2 regions of the Saccharopolyspora sp. NPDC049357 genome follow, and region 2 is predicted to be linked to the other one. Evidence: riboswitches for the same ligand, from Rfam matches in the RefSeq annotation. Region 2 holds a riboswitch; the other holds the start of a gene.
The links. A riboswitch is a leader RNA that binds a small molecule or an ion and turns the genes downstream of it on or off. The one in region 2 is predicted to bind S-adenosylmethionine.

Region 1: it holds a riboswitch for S-adenosylmethionine, as region 2 does, so the genes downstream of both, AB0J91_RS23005 (methionine ABC transporter ATP-binding protein) here and thrC (threonine synthase) in region 2, are expected to answer to the same signal.

What each region holds. Positions count from the first base shown of each region.
Region 1 is NZ_JBFAQJ010000030.1:37,367-44,720, reverse strand. Features, by position in the region: gene AB0J91_RS23025 (TatD family hydrolase) at 1-780, shown strand, start outside; partial or broken gene AB0J91_RS23020 (transglycosylase family protein) at 1,086-1,331, shown strand; gene AB0J91_RS23015 (transglycosylase family protein) at 1,954-3,447, shown strand; gene rsmA (16S rRNA (adenine(1518)-N(6)/adenine(1519)-N(6))-dimethyltransferase RsmA) at 3,557-4,426, shown strand; SAM riboswitch class I at 4,601-4,690, shown strand; gene AB0J91_RS23005 (methionine ABC transporter ATP-binding protein) at 4,936-5,958, shown strand; gene AB0J91_RS23000 (ABC transporter permease subunit) at 5,955-6,638, shown strand; gene AB0J91_RS22995 (MetQ/NlpA family ABC transporter substrate-binding protein) at 6,740-7,354, shown strand, end outside.
Region 2 is NZ_JBFAQJ010000002.1:195,256-202,609, reverse strand. Features, by position in the region: gene AB0J91_RS02640 (DNA internalization-related competence protein ComEC/Rec2) at 1-1,414, shown strand, start outside; gene thrC (threonine synthase) at 1,501-2,769, opposite strand; SAM riboswitch class I at 2,784-2,919, opposite strand; gene holA (DNA polymerase III subunit delta) at 3,017-4,003, shown strand; gene AB0J91_RS02625 (EamA family transporter) at 4,004-4,867, opposite strand; gene AB0J91_RS02620 (TSUP family transporter) at 4,891-5,697, opposite strand; gene rpsT (30S ribosomal protein S20) at 5,906-6,166, shown strand; gene manD (D-mannonate dehydratase ManD) at 6,226-7,354, opposite strand, start outside.

The sequences.
Region 1 (7,354 bases), on a different contig from region 2:
GCAGCTGCCGTCGACGCTCACACCCACCTCGACGCCTGCGGCGCCAAGACCGCCGAGGACGTCCGCGAGATGCTCGACCGCGCGCAGAGCGCCGGTGTCGGCCGCGTCGTGACCGTCGCCGACGACATCGACTCCGCGCGCTGGGCCGTCGAGGCCGCCACCTGGGACGACCGGGTCTTCGCCGCCGTGTCGCTGCACCCGACCCGCACCAAGGACTTCGGCGACGACGACCGCGCCACGCTGGAGGAGCTGGCCGCGCACCCGCGCGTGGTCGCCATCGGCGAGACCGGGCTCGACTACTACTGGGACTACTCGCCGCCGGAACCGCAGCAGGAGGCGTTCCGCTGGCACATCGACCTCGCGAAGCGGATCGGCAAACCGCTGATGATCCACGACCGCGAGGCGCACGACGACATCCTGCGCATCCTCGACGAGGAGGGCGCCCCGGAGAAGGTGGTCTTCCACTGCTTCTCCGGCGACGCCGAGTTCGCGAAGTCCTGCGTGGACGAGGGGTACGTGCTCTCGTTCGCCGGCACGGCGACCTTCCGCAACGCGAAAGGCCTTCGGGCGGCGGCGGAAACGGTCCCGCTGGAGCAGATGCTGGTGGAGACCGACGCGCCGTTCCTGACCCCGCACCCGTTCCGGGGACGGCCGAATCAGCCTTACTGCGTCAATTACACCCTTCGTGACCTCGCCGAACTCCGTGGCGTGAACGTTGATGAGCTCGCGGTAGCCACCACGGCCACCGCTGAGCGAGTGTTCGGGCTCGGACAGGGGTAATCACAGCCCTGTAGTTCCCTACGCTGCGGTTTCTGGTAGGAGGTCTCCTCCTGCGCCCGCTTGCGGTCCGCCCGCCGACTCCTACCGTCCACAGTGGAAGCCGGAACGGGGGGACACCCCGAACTCCGCGGGGAAACTCGCTCGCGGAGGTCCTCCCACACCGGAACCATCGGTTGTGAGGATGTGCAGTGAAGTTGCATAGATTCACGAAGTGGACCGTGGCGGCGGCAGTCGCCATCAGCGGTAGCGCCCTGGTCGCGGTGGCCCCGAACGCCGCGGCAGCCCCGAATGACGATCGAGCTGTGGTGTGGGACCGGCTCGCTAGGTGCGAGTCCGGCGGCAACTGGGCCGCCAACACCGGAAACGGCTACTACGGCGGCCTGCAGTTCAGCCGCAGCACATGGGCGGCTCACGGCGGTGAGCGGTTCAACCGCTACCCGCATCGCGCGTCGCGCGAGCAGCAGATCCAGATCGCGCAGAACGTGCACGACGCCCGCGGCGGTTACGGCGCCTGGCCGGCGTGCTCGCGGAAGCTGGGACTGCCGCGATGACGTGAAGTCGCCGCAATAACGCGAAAGATCGTCGCGGGGGAAACTCGTTTCCCTCGTGCGTGGGGAGGGGAGGTCCGGCCCGAGCGCGCTTGGTGCTCGGGCCGGACCGTTGTCCGGGGCCGTTTCCGCAGGCCCGCACCCCCGTTGATCATGGGTTACAGCGCTGGTCGGGCCCGTGTTATATGTCACGCAAGCGGCTCGGGTGGCTGCTAACGAATCCTGTAGGTGCCCCCCGAATGGCCTAATTTTTACCGATCTTGACTACACATCGTGTTGGGTTGCGTGGCAAACAAGCGTAATCGGACTCACATGTCCGAATCGGGTCCTTGGCGGCCTCGCATGATCACGGTAGAGTCTCGGCCCCGTAACCGATGACAACCAGTCATGGGGAACGCCCGTTAGTCTCGCCGGTGTACGTCGGGGAAGTCTGCGGTGAGCGCAAGGAGCTCGCGGCTGACTAGGCGGCAATTGGCTTGCGGGAGTCGGATACAGACACGAAGCACGAAGGTTGTGCGCACGCGAGGAACGAGAGGGGTTGCGCGAGAAACATGAACTCGCCCAACGCTTCTCACGTTCAGTTCTTCGCGGTCGCGACTTTGCGCCTTCGGGAGGTAACGACCCTGTGAACGGACGTGGCGAGCCCAGCCATGCCGGTTTCGCGACCCCGCGGAACAACGGCTACTGGGCCGATTCCTTTGACGCGGCGACTGACTGGTTCACCCCGGTCCAGCCGACCGAGCAGCACACCGCGGTAGGCCTGCTCGACCGCCCGGACCCCCAGTGGTCCGACGAGCACCCGAGCTTCCCGCCAGGTGCTTTCGAGATCACCCCGCAGGACGTCTACGACGTGCTCGGCCCCGACGCCGAGGACGTGCTCGCGACCGCCGAGATCGACGTCGACGAGGTCATCCGGCTGATCAACGCCGAGACGACCGTCCTGCCGCCGATGGACTTCCTCGAGGCGATGCCCGAGGGCGAGGCGGGCGCTCTCCCGCCGCAGCAGGTCACCGAAGCGCTGACCGTCTGGAAGCGCCGCTTCCTCAAGGGCGCGGTCGCCGGTGTGCTGCTGAGCCTGACCGGCACCGGTGGCGCCGCCGCCGCGATGGACAAGTCGGTCACCGTCGAGGTGGACGGGCAGACGCGCACCGTCAACACCTACGACGACACCGTGGGCGAGGTCCTGGAGGACCAGGGCATCCGCGTCGGCGCGCACGACGCGCTGAGCCCCTCCCCGCAGGCCGAGGTCGGCCACGGCGAGACCATCACCCTCGACCGCGGTCGCCTGCTCAAGCTCAACGTCGACGGCGAGGTCCGCGAGGAGTGGGTCCGCTCGGTGACCGTCGAGCAGGCCCTGCGCCAGCTCGGCGTCAACGCCGACGGCGCCGTCCTCAACGCGGACCGCAACATGCCGGTGCCCGAGCAGGGCATGGAGCTGTCGGTCCGCACGCAGAAGGACATCACGCTCATCGACGGCAGTGGTGCGCCGCAGCAGCTGACCACCACCGCCGCCAACATCGACGAGCTCGTCAAGGAGCGGAAGCTCAAGCTCGGTCCGGACGACAAGGTCACCCCGGGTGCCGACGCCAAGCTGGTCACCGGCGCCGAGGTGCGCATCGACCGGCTGCAGAGCTCCGTGATCAGCGTGACCGTGCCGGTTCCGCCGCCGGTCCGCGAGATCGTCGACAACTCGATGTTCAAGGGCGAGGAGCGGGTCGAGTCTCCCGGCGAGGCCGGCGAGAAGATCCAGTTCACCCGCATCTCCACGCGCAACGGCGAGGAGTCGGATCGCGAGGTCGTCGACGAGAAGGTCACCAAGGCGCCGGTCGAGAAGGTCGTCCGCGTCGGTGGCAAGCCCGCGCCGAACAGCGATGTCTGGGACAAGCTCGTCCAGTGCGAGGCGACCGGCAACTGGGCCATGAACAGCGGCAACGGTTACTACGGTGGCCTGCAGTTCGACAAGTCCACCTGGGACGCCTACGGCGGCGACCAGTACGCTCCGTACCCGCACCAGGCCAGCCGCGAGCAGCAGATCGCGGTCGCCGAGAAGGTCCGCGACGCCCGCGGAGGCAGCTACGGCGCATGGCCGTCCTGCTCGTCCAAGCTCGGCCTGGACTGATCTCGAAATTCCACGCGGAGGGCGCCACCGTTGCATTCCGGTGGCGCCCTTCTCGCGTTGTTCGCCCTGGTGAGACGCGGGGAGAGCGGCGCAGGTAGGTTCTTGCACCGTGGACGACCAGCAGGCGACGCTGCTCGGCCCGGCCGACGTGCGTCGGCTGGCCGCCGAGCTGGACATCAAGCCGACCAAGAAGCTCGGCCAGAACTTCGTGCACGACCCCAACACGGTGCGCCGGATCGTCTCGGTCGCCGAGGTCGGTGCCGATGACGTCGTGCTGGAGGTCGGTCCCGGGCTCGGTTCGCTGACGTTGGCGATCATGCCGGTGGCCGGAGAGGTCGTCGCCGTGGAGATCGACCCGGTGCTGGCCGCCAGGCTGCCGCGGACCGCGCAGGAGTTCGCCCCCGGCCTCGCCGACCGGCTGACCGTGCTGCCCGCCGACGCCCTGCGGGTGCGCGCGGAGGACTTCGCGAAGCCGCCGACCGCGCTGGTCGCCAACCTGCCCTACAACGTCGCCGTGCCCGTGGTGCTGCACCTGCTGGCCGAGCTCCCGACGTTGCGCAAGGGCTTGGTCATGGTGCAGTCCGAGGTCGCCGAGCGGATGGCCGCCGAACCCGGCAGCCGCACCTACGGGGTGCCGAGCGCGAAGGCGGCGTGGTTCGCCGACGTCCGCCGCGCGGGTCCGGTGCCGCGCAAGGTGTTCTGGCCGGTGCCCAACGTGGATTCCGGGCTCGTGGCCTTCCACCGGGTTGATCCGCCGTCGAACGCGGCGCGCGAGGACGTCTTCCGCGTCATCGACGCGGCGTTCGCGCAGCGGCGCAAGGTCTTGCGGGGCGCGCTGGCGGGTTGGGCCGGCTCGGCGGCTCGGGCTGAGGAGCTGCTGCGCGCGGCGGGCGTCGATCCGACGACGCGCGGAGAGCAGCTGGGGATCGCCGATTTCGCCCGGATCGCGGAGGCCGCGTCATCCGGGTCGAGCAGCTGAACCACTCGTCCGGGGGCTTGCGGCCACGCGCTGCGACATCACTGAGGGTGACCAAAACGCCACCCGCTGCGGAAAAATTCCCGCTCCACCCGGTATGTGATCTGGCAAACGATTTCGGTCAGTGACCGCTATCAGCTTGCGTCGGGCCCTGTCGATGGGGTCTACTATTCGGGAAATCCATCCCGAGCGGCTGAGAGACCTGGCTTGTTGACGCCGCAGCAACCACCCCTCGCGGGCAGGTGCTAACGCCAGGACCGATGGAGTAGCTGTGGATTCCAACGCGCGGTTAGCGAACCTGCCTGCCACCGGCAACGCCCGGTTCGGGGTACCCCACATCAGGGAACTGCTCACGCAGCGACGGTTCATCGACCACGGAAGGCGCACGACCTGCGCCTGTCGTCGCGAGATGTGACCTGGCCCTTCCCTCTCTCTTCCTTTTCCCTTAGAAGTTCCCCATGGCTGCTGCCCGAACGCGGGCGCGGCCATCGCGAGCTGATGTGGAGCAGATCGTGATCTCAGTCGAGAACCTGACCAAGTCGTTCCAGCACAACGGCAGCACCGTCCGCGCCCTCGACGGCGTGTCGATGGAGGTCAACGCGGGTTCCGTGTGCGGCGTGGTCGGACCGAGCGGAGCGGGGAAGTCGACGCTGGCCCGGTGCATCGCGCTGCTGGAGAAGCCCGACGGTGGTGCCATCCGCGTCGACGGCACCGACCTGGTGGCGCTGGACGGCAAGGCGCTGCGCGCCGCCCGCAGGCAGATCGGCGTTGTGCCGCAGGGTGATTCGCTGTTGCGCCAGCGCACCGCCGCGGGCAACGTCGCGCTCCCGCTGGAGGCCGCAGGCATCGGCGGCCCGCAGCGGCGCAACCGCGTCGGTGAACTCCTCGACCTCGTCGGCCTGACCGACAAGGCGGCGGCCTACCCGGACCAGCTCTCCGGTGGTCAGCGCCAGCGCATCGCGGTCGCCCGCGCGCTGGCGGCCAAGCCCTCGGTGCTGCTGGCCGACGAGCCGACCTCCGCGCTGGACCCGTCCACCACCGACTCGGTGCTGACCGTGCTCGACCGTGCGCGTGCCGAGCTCGGCGTCACCGTCCTGGTGGTCACCCACGACATGGCGGTGGTGCGCAAGATCGCCGACGACGTCGCGGTGCTGGAAGACGGCCAGGTCGTCGAGCACGGCAAGGTCCTGGACCTCGTCGCCGAGCCCGGCAGCAAGGTCAGCGGCACCCTGCTGCCCCAAACCGACCAGGCCGAGTCGCTGCGCCCGACTTCGGGCCGCCACGACGTGGTCGCCGAGATCGTGCTGGTCGGCTTCGCCGCTGTGGGAGCGCTGCTCCCCGAGGCCTCCAACCGGTTCGCCGTCGACCTGGCGATCCTGGGCGGTGGCCTGACCCGCCTCGGCGACACCCCGGTCGCCAAGTTCAAGATCGGCCTGACCGGTGAGCGTTCCGAGGCGGCGCTGAAGTGGATGATCGAGCGGGACGCGCACGTCCGGCGCGCCCCGGTGAGCGTTGACGGAGTTGCTGCTGCGTGACTGATGTGACCCCCTGGTCGGAGGTCGGCGAACTACTGGGCGAGGCAACGCTTCAAACGCTTTACATGGTGCTGGTGGCGACCGTGCTGGCCGTGGTCGGCGGGTTGCCGCTGGGTGTGCTGCTGCACCTGACCTCTCCGGTCGGGTTGAACCCGAAACCGGTGCTGAACAAGGTGCTCGGCGTGATCGTGGACGTGGTGCGCTCGGTGCCCTTCGTGGTGCTGCTGGTGGTGCTGGCGTCGTTCACCCGGCTGCTGATCGGGACCTCGATCGGCAGCAGCGCGGTGATCGTGCCGCTGACCATCGGTGCGATCCCGTTCTTCGCGCGGCTGACGCAGAACGCGTTGCGCGAGGTCGCTTTCACCGTGGTGGAAGCCGCGATCACGACCGGTTCCAGCAGGTTGCGGATCGTGTGCACGGTGCTGCTCGGGGAAGCCCGAGCAGCGCTGGTCGGAGCCATCGGCGTCACCGCGGTGGCGCTGATCGGCTACGCCGCGATGGCCGGTGCCATCGGCGGCGGAGGTCTGGGCACGACCGCGATCCAGGACGGCTACCAGGGCTACGACGACCGGCTCCTCTACGGATCGGTCGTGGTGCTGGGGGTGCTGGCCTTCGCGATGCAGCTGATCACCGATCGCACCGCCAAGCTCGTCGATCGCCGGCGCACCGCCGCCGGCTGAATCCTCCCTCCCGCGGAGAAAACCCATCGCGCTTCCGTCCCAAAAGGACGGTGCGTTGACCCTGCCTGCCTGAAAACGGGCTGTTTGAAAGGACGCACGACATGCGTTTGCGCTTCGCCGCACTGCTCGCCTCGGCCGGGGTGCTGCTGGCCGCCTGCGGTGGTGGTTCCGCCGCCGAAGACCCCAACGCGCCGCTGAAGATCGGCGTCAGCCCGACGCCGCACGGCGAGATCCTGCAGTACGTCGACGACAACCTGGCCCAGCAGGCCGGGATCGACATCGAGATCGAGAAGTTCGACGACTACAACCGGCCGAACGAGGCCGTCGCCAACGGTGAGCTGGACGCGAACTACTTCCAGCACGTCCCGTACCTGGAGGAGTACCGCAAGGAGCGCGGCGGCGAGTTCACCTGGATCGAGCCGGTGCACCTGGAGCCGCTGGCCGTCTACTCCAAGCAGGCCAAGTCCCTGGCCGAGCTGCCCGCGGGCGCCACGGTGACGCTGTCCAACGACCCGGCCAACCAGTTCCGCGGCCTGAAGCTGCTGGAGCAGGGCGGTCTGATCAAGCTCAAGCCGGAGGCCGCCGTCGGCACCCGGCTGGACGCCGCCATCGCGGAGAACCCGAAGAACGTCCAGCTCAAGGACCTGTCCCCGGACCAGCTGCCGCGTTCGGTCGACGACGCGGCCGCGGCGGTGGTCAACGGCAACTACGCGATC
Region 2 (7,354 bases):
GGTGCTGGGCCGCCGCCGATCGGCGCTGCCGGCGCTGGCGGCGAGCGTGATCGGGCTGCTGCTCCTGTTGCCGGAGCTGGCGGTCAGCGCGGGGTTCGCCCTGTCGGTCGCGGCCACGGCGGGTTTGGTGCTGCTGGCGCCGGTGTGGGCGGCGGCGTTGCGGGCGCGGGGCGTGCCGGTCGGACTGGCCGAGGCGATCGCGGTTCCGGTGGCCGCGCACGTGGTCACCGCGCCGCTGATCGCCGCGATCTCCGGAGGCGTGAGCCTGGTGGCGGTGCCGGCCAACTTGCTGGCGGCCCCGGTGATCGCCCCGGCGACGGTGTTCGGCGTGCTGGCCACCGTCCTCGCACCGGTGTCGGCGTGGGCGGCGGCGGTCGGCGTCGTGCTGGCCGGACCGGAGTTGGAGTGGGTGCTGCTGGTCGCCGGTCGCGCCTCGGCGGTGCCGGGCGCGGTGTTCGACTGGCCGACGGGCACCGGTGGTGGACTGCTGCTGGCGGTTCTGCTGCTGGTGGGCTTGATCGCGTTGCGAGGGAGGAGGATTCGGCTGCTCGCGGTGGTCGCGGTGCTGCTCAGCGCGTTGGTCGTGCTGCCGGTGCGCACCATGCTGCCGGGCTGGCCCGCGCAGGGCTGGAGCGTGGTGGCCTGCGACGTGGGGCAGGGCGACGGACTGGTGCTGGCGACCGGGAGGCCGGAGGAGGCCGTCGTGGTCGACACCGGCCCGGACCCGCGCCGGGCGGCGAACTGCCTGCGGCGCCTGGGGATTCGCCGGGTATCGATGGCGGTGCTCACGCACCTGCACGCCGACCACGTCAGCGGGCTGCGCACGGTGCTGGGTGAGGCATCGGTCGGCGCGGTGGCGATCGGGCCGTTGCGCGAACCGAAGTGGGCCTTCGACGACCTGGTGCGCGACACCCGCGCGCACCGCACGCCGATCGTCACGCTGCAGGCCGGGCAGCGGTTGGCGTGGCCCGGCCTCGTGCTCGACGTCCTGGCCCCCGACCCCGGCGTGACCCGCACGCAGACCGCCGACGACGCCAACGATTCGTCGCTGGTGATCCGCGCGACCACGCCGGCGGGACGCGTGCTGCTCACCGGTGACGTGGAGCTGCCGGGGCAGGGACGTCTGGTGTCCTCCGGCGCGGATCTGCGTGCGGACGTGCTCAAGGTGCCGCACCACGGATCCCGCTACACGACACCGCGCTTCCTGCGCGCGGTGCGGCCGAGGCTCGCGCTGATCAGCGTCGGCGCGGGCAACGACTACGGGCACCCGAACCCGTTCGTGATCGACACGCTGGCCCGCGCGGGCACCCGGGTGTTGCGCACCGACCAGGAAGGAGACATCGCGGTCCTCCCCGGACCGCGGGGACCTCGCTTCGTCGCACGTGGAGACCCGCTGCGCGCCACCGACAACTGAGCGCCCGAAGTGGACAAAAAGGTGGGTGGTCGTCCCGCCGGGACAACCACCCACCTGTGAGAGAGGAGGATTCGCCTACAACTGAATCAGAGGCCCAGAGCCTGGTTCACCGACTCGGTGTTCGGGGCGACGGTGGCCTTCGGGCCGAGCTGGCCTTCGACGGCGTCCAGGGTCTTGAGGCCGTCACCGGTGATCAGCAGGACCGTCTCGGCGTCCGGGTCGATCTTGCCGGCCTCGATGAGCTTCTTGGCGGTCGCCACGGTCACGCCACCGGCGGTCTCGGCGAAGATGCCCTCGGTGCGGGCCAGCAGGCGAATGCCGGCGCGGACCTCGTCGTCGGTGACGTCCTCGATGGCACCGCCGGTCTTGCGGACGATGTCGAGCACGTACGGACCGTCGGCGGGGGCGCCGATGGCCAGCGAGCGGGCGATGGTGTCCGGCTTGACCGGCTGCACCACGTCGTGGCCGTTGCGGAAGGCGGTGGAGACCGGGGAGCAGCCGGACGCCTGCGCGCCGAAGATCTTCACCGGGCTCTCGTCGACCAGGCCGACCTGGGCGAACTCGTTGAAGCCCTTGTAGACCTTGGTCAGCTGCGAGCCGGAGGCGATCGGCACCACGATCTGCTCGGGGATGCGCCAACCCAGCTGCTCGGCGACCTCGAAGGCCAGGGTCTTGGAGCCCTCGGAGTAGTAGGGCCGGACGTTGACGTTGACGAACGCCCAGTCCTCGTGCTCCCCGGCGAGCTCGGTCGCGAGCCGGTTGACGTCGTCGTAGTTGCCGTCGACGGCCAGCAGCGAACCGTCGTAGACCGCGCTCATCAGGATCTTGGCGCGTTCGAGGGTCTTGGGCACCAGCACGACCGAGTCCCAGCCGGCGCGGGCAGCGGCGGCGGCCACGGCGTTGGCGAGGTTGCCGGTCGACGGGCAGGCCAGCACCTTGAACCCGAACTCGCGGGCGGCGGCCAGTGCGACGGCGACGACGCGGTCCTTGAAGGAGTGCGTCGGGTTGCCGGTGTCGTCCTTGATCCAGATCTTCTTCACGCCGAGGGCCTTGGCGAGGTTGTCCGCCTGGATCAAGCGGGTACAGCCGGGCTCGGTGTTCGGGATCTGGTCGACGTTGCCCGGGACCGGCAGGAACTGCTTGTAGCGCCAGATCGAACGCGGACCGGCCTCGATCTCCTCGCGGCGGATCTTGCCGAAGTCGTAGGCGACCTCAAGGGGCGAGAAGTCTTCGAGGGAGACGAACTCGGGGGCCAGCGGCTGCCGGTGTCCCTCTTCCTTGGACACCAGTTCGACGGCGTTGCCGAGATCGAACTTCTTGCCGGCGGTCGTGTTGGCGGGGGCAGCAGCAGTCATCGCGCGAGGTCCTCTCCTCATCTGTCCCGCGGACGGGTCGGAATTGGCACCTGTTCCGTCCGTGACCTCGCGCGGGTTTTTGCACGATGCATCGGACGAACGGTTGCCGGGGCTTCAACGGGCCGTTCCCTCTGCCCCTCTGGATGAGCTATTCGGTTGTGAGGGCAACGTTAGTTGAACCAATGCATTTCTGGCCAGTGCGCATCCAGATGGCGAGACTGTCGCGGGCCCGTGGGACCATTCCTCCATGAGCTCACCGACCGTTGTCGCGGACCCGCTGCACCTGGTTCTCGGAGACGAAGAGCTGCTGGTGGAGCGCGCGATGTGGGCTGCGGTCGGGGCAGCTCGCGCGGCCGATCCGGAGGCCGATTTCAGCCGGGTGAAGGTGAGTGAGCTCACCCCTCCGGAGCTGGCCGAAATGCTGAGTCCCTCGCTGTTCGCAGAGGCTCGCGTGCTCGCGATCGAATCGGCGCAGGACGCCGGGAAGGAGATCGCCGAGGCCTTACTCCTGCACGCCAAGCAACCGGCCGAGGGCGTGACCCTGATCGTCCTGCACAACGGTGGCGGGCGGGCCAAGCACGCCAAGGAACTGCCCAACGCGCTGAAGAAGGTCGGCGCCCGGGTCACCGAGTGCAAGAAGCTCACCAAGCCCGCCGACCGCGAGGCGTTCGTCCGCGACGAGATCCGCCGCGCGGGCGGCAAATCCGACTCCGGCGGGGTCAGCGCGCTGATCGAGGCGGTCGGCTCGGACCTGCGGGAACTGTCGGCCGCGGCCTCGCAGCTGGTGGCCGACACGGGCGGCAAGATCGACGCGGACGCGGTCGGCCGCTACTACAGGGGCCGCGCCGAGGTGACGGGGTTCGCGGTCGCGGAGAAGGCCGTGGTCGGTGACCGGGCGGGAGCGTTGGAGGCGCTGCGCTGGGCGATCCAGCTCGGCGTGCCGCACGTGCTCATCGCCGACGCCCTCGCGGACTCGGTCCGCACCATCGGCCGCGTCGCGGCGGCGGGAGGGCGCAACGATCCCTACCGCCTGGCAGGCGATCTCGGCATGCCCGCCTGGAAGGTCAAGAAGGCCCAGTCGCAGTCGCGCGGCTGGACGCCGACGAGCCTGGCCGCGGCGCTGCAGGTCGTCGCCGAGGTCAACGCGGGTGTGAAGGGCATGGCCGCCGACGCCGACTACGCCCTGGAGAAGACAGTTCTGCGCCTGGTCTCGCTGCGCAACCAGCGCAACTGATCACGCCACGCCGAGCAGCACCACTCCGGCGAGCACCACGACCGCACCGGTCATCCGCCGCACCGGTTGCGCCTCGCCGAGCAGCCGCCAGGCCAGCAGCCCGGCGATGACGATGCTCAGCTCGCGCGCCGGGGCCACCAGGCTCACCGGCGCCATCTGCATCGCGAACAGCACCAGGATGTAGGCCAGGGGAGACAGCAGCCCGACGGCGAGGATCTCCCGCCGGTGTTCGGTCCATGTCCGGACGAGCGCATCGCGCCGCCGTGCGGCGTAGGGCGCGAGCATGGCGCTGCGGGAGAGGTTGTTGGCCCAGTCGAACAGCAGCGGTGACAGCGCCAGCCCGGTCACCGCGTGCGCGTCCCACACCGTGTAAGTCGCGATCAGTGCTCCGGTGAGCAGTCCGAACCCGACTCCGGCGAGGTTCGCCCCGGCGCGCGGCACCCCGTCGGACAGGCCGATCACGAAGACTCCGGCGACCACCAGAAGACCGCCGCACACCCCGAGCCATCCAGGCCGCTCGTGCAGCACCAGCACCGCCACCAGCATCGACAGCATCGGCCCGGTGCCCCTGGCCAGCGGGTACACCACGGACATGTCGCCGACGGCGTAGCCGTGCTGCAGCAGCAGGAAGTAACCGAGGTGGATGACGGCGCTGACCAGCACGCCCACCAGCCACGCGCCCAGCGGGGGAGCGCCGGTCACCAGCAGCGCGCCCGCGGCCACCGGCAGGTACAGCACCGCCGAGCAGGTCGCGGTCAGCCACACGAAACCCGCCCCGGACGAGCCTGCGCGCTTGGCGAAGAAGTTCCAACCGGCGTGCGCGAAAGCGGCCAGGACGACGAGAACGACTGCGGCAGCCCCCATGAGTCCGGGGAGCTTAGTTCCGATCAGCTGCTGAGCGCGATCTTCCAGCCGAGGCTGACCACGAGTCCGACCACGACCGTCAGGAACACCCGTCGCACGAACGCCGATCCGCGACCGGCGGCCAGCGTCGCGCCCAGCACGCTGCCCGCGATGTTGCTGGCGGCCATCACCAGCCCCAGACCCCACAGGACCTTTCCGGCCGGGATGAAGAAGAACAGCGCGCCCAGGTTGGTGGCCACGTTGACGACCTTCGCGGTCGCCGATGCGGTGACGAAGGCGAAGCCGACCAGGATGACCAGCCAGAAGACGAGGAACGAGCCGGTTCCGGGCCCGGCGATGCCGTCCCAGAACCCGATCACCGCACCGCCGAGCAGCATCAGCACCAGCTGGAGCCGACGCGTGAACCGGGGAGCGTCCACCGAGCCGAGATCGGGCTTGCGCCACGTGTAGATGCCGACCACGACAAGCGCGACCAGCACCACGACGTTGAGGACCGAGGAGGGCAGCGCATCGGCCAGTGCCGCTCCGCCCAGCGATCCGACCAGCGCCACCAGGGCCATCGGCAGCGCGGCCCGCCAGTCCATCGGGGTGCGCTTGGCGTAGGTGCGGGCCGCGGCCGAGGTCCCGGCGATCGCGGCGACCTTGCTGGTGGCCAGCGAGTAGATGACCTCGCCGCCCGGCAGCAGCATCAGCATCGCGGGCAGCTGGATGAGGCCACCGCCTCCGACGATCGCGTCCACGGCTCCGGCGAGGAACGCCGCCGCGCAGAGGAACAGCAGCCCGGCGAGGGTGAGATCGGCGAATCCGGGCCAGTTCAACGCGGTCAGCACGAGGGATCACCGTATGGCCTGCGCACAGCGGATTCCGAGCGGTTGTGAGCGTCCTCGCGGCGCGCGGACCACCCGGCGAACGCGCAGGTGAGCCTTGTTAACATGGACGACCGTGTCGTACGGCATTCCGCCGTGGAGGAAAACCGGTCTTCGGGCCGGGCCGATCGAGTGCGGCACGCGATTCGACTGACGAGGAAGAGGCGCACCAGTGGCCAACATCAAGTCCCAGATGAAGCGGATCAAGACCAACGAGGCGAACCGCCAGCGCAACAAGGCCGTGAAGACCACGCTGAAGTCCGCCATCCGCAAGTTCCGCACGGCTGCTGACGCCGGCGAGAAGGACAAGGCCGTCGAGCTGCAGCAGACCGCCGGTCGTCTGCTGGACAAGGCCGCGAGCAAGGGCGTCATCCACAAGAACCAGGCCGCCAACAAGAAGTCGGCGATGGCCGCCCGCGTGAACAAGATCTGAGTTTTCTCAGTCGAAGAAACGGCCCCTTTCCCGTGGCGGGAAAGGGGCCGTTCCGCGTTTCACCAGTCGTGCATCGAGCCGTCGCGGCGGCGGTTGACCGGCAGGTACCGGGGCTCGTACGGGAACCGCTCCGCGGCCTCCTCGTCGACCCACACGCCGAGTCCGGGTTCATCGCTGGGGTGCAGGTAGCCGTTGGCGAAGGTGTAGCCGGAGTGGAACACCTCCGCGGTCTGCTCCGTGTGGCCCATGTACTCCTGGATGCCGAAGTTCGGCACGGCCAGGTCGACGTTGAGCGCGGCCGACAGCGAGATCGGTGACAGGTCGCCGGCCCCGTGGCAGCCGGTGCGCACGCCGTAGAGCTCGGCGAGCGAGAAGATCCGCCGCAGGTGCGTGATGCCGCCTGCGTGCGAGACCGAGGTGCGGATGTAGTCGATCAGCCGCTCGGTGATCAGCTGCTGGCAGTCCCAGATGGAGTTGAACACCTCGCCGACCGCGATCGGGGTCGTGGTGTGCTCCCGGATGAGCCGGAACGCGCTCTGGTCCTCGGCCGGGGTCGGGTCCTCGATCCAGAACATGCGGTGCTCTTCGAGGTCCTTGCCGAGTCGTCCGGCCTCGATGGGGGTGAGCCGGTGGTGCACGTCGTGCAGCAGGTGGAAGTCGAAGCCGAACCGCTCCCGCACCGCGCCCAGCACCTGCGGTGCGTGCCGCAGGTAGGACTCGGTGTCCCAGTGGCCTTCCTCCGGGACCGCTGAGGACGCGGGCTCGTAGAACTCGCCCTTGGCAGGAACCCCGTAGGCCTTGTCCACGCCGGGCACCGACGCCTGCGCCCGGATCGCCAGGAACCCCTGGTCCAGGTGCGCTGCGACGTCGTCGAGCAGCGCGGGGACGTCCTCGCCTGTGGCGTGGCAGTAGGTCAGCACGCCGTCTCGGGCGGGGCCGCCGAGCAGCTGGTAGACGGGCATCCCGGCGACCTTGCCCTTGATGTCCCACAGCGCGATGTCGACCGCGGCGATCGCCGTCATCGTCACCGGGCCGCGCCGCCAGTAGGCGCCCTTGTACAGGTACTGCCAGGTGTCCTCGATGCGCTGGGAGTCGCGGCCGATCAGCAGCGGGCAGACGTGGTCGCGCAGGTAGGACGCCACGGCGAGCTCACGCCCGTTGAGCGTGGCGTCACCCCAGCCCACCACG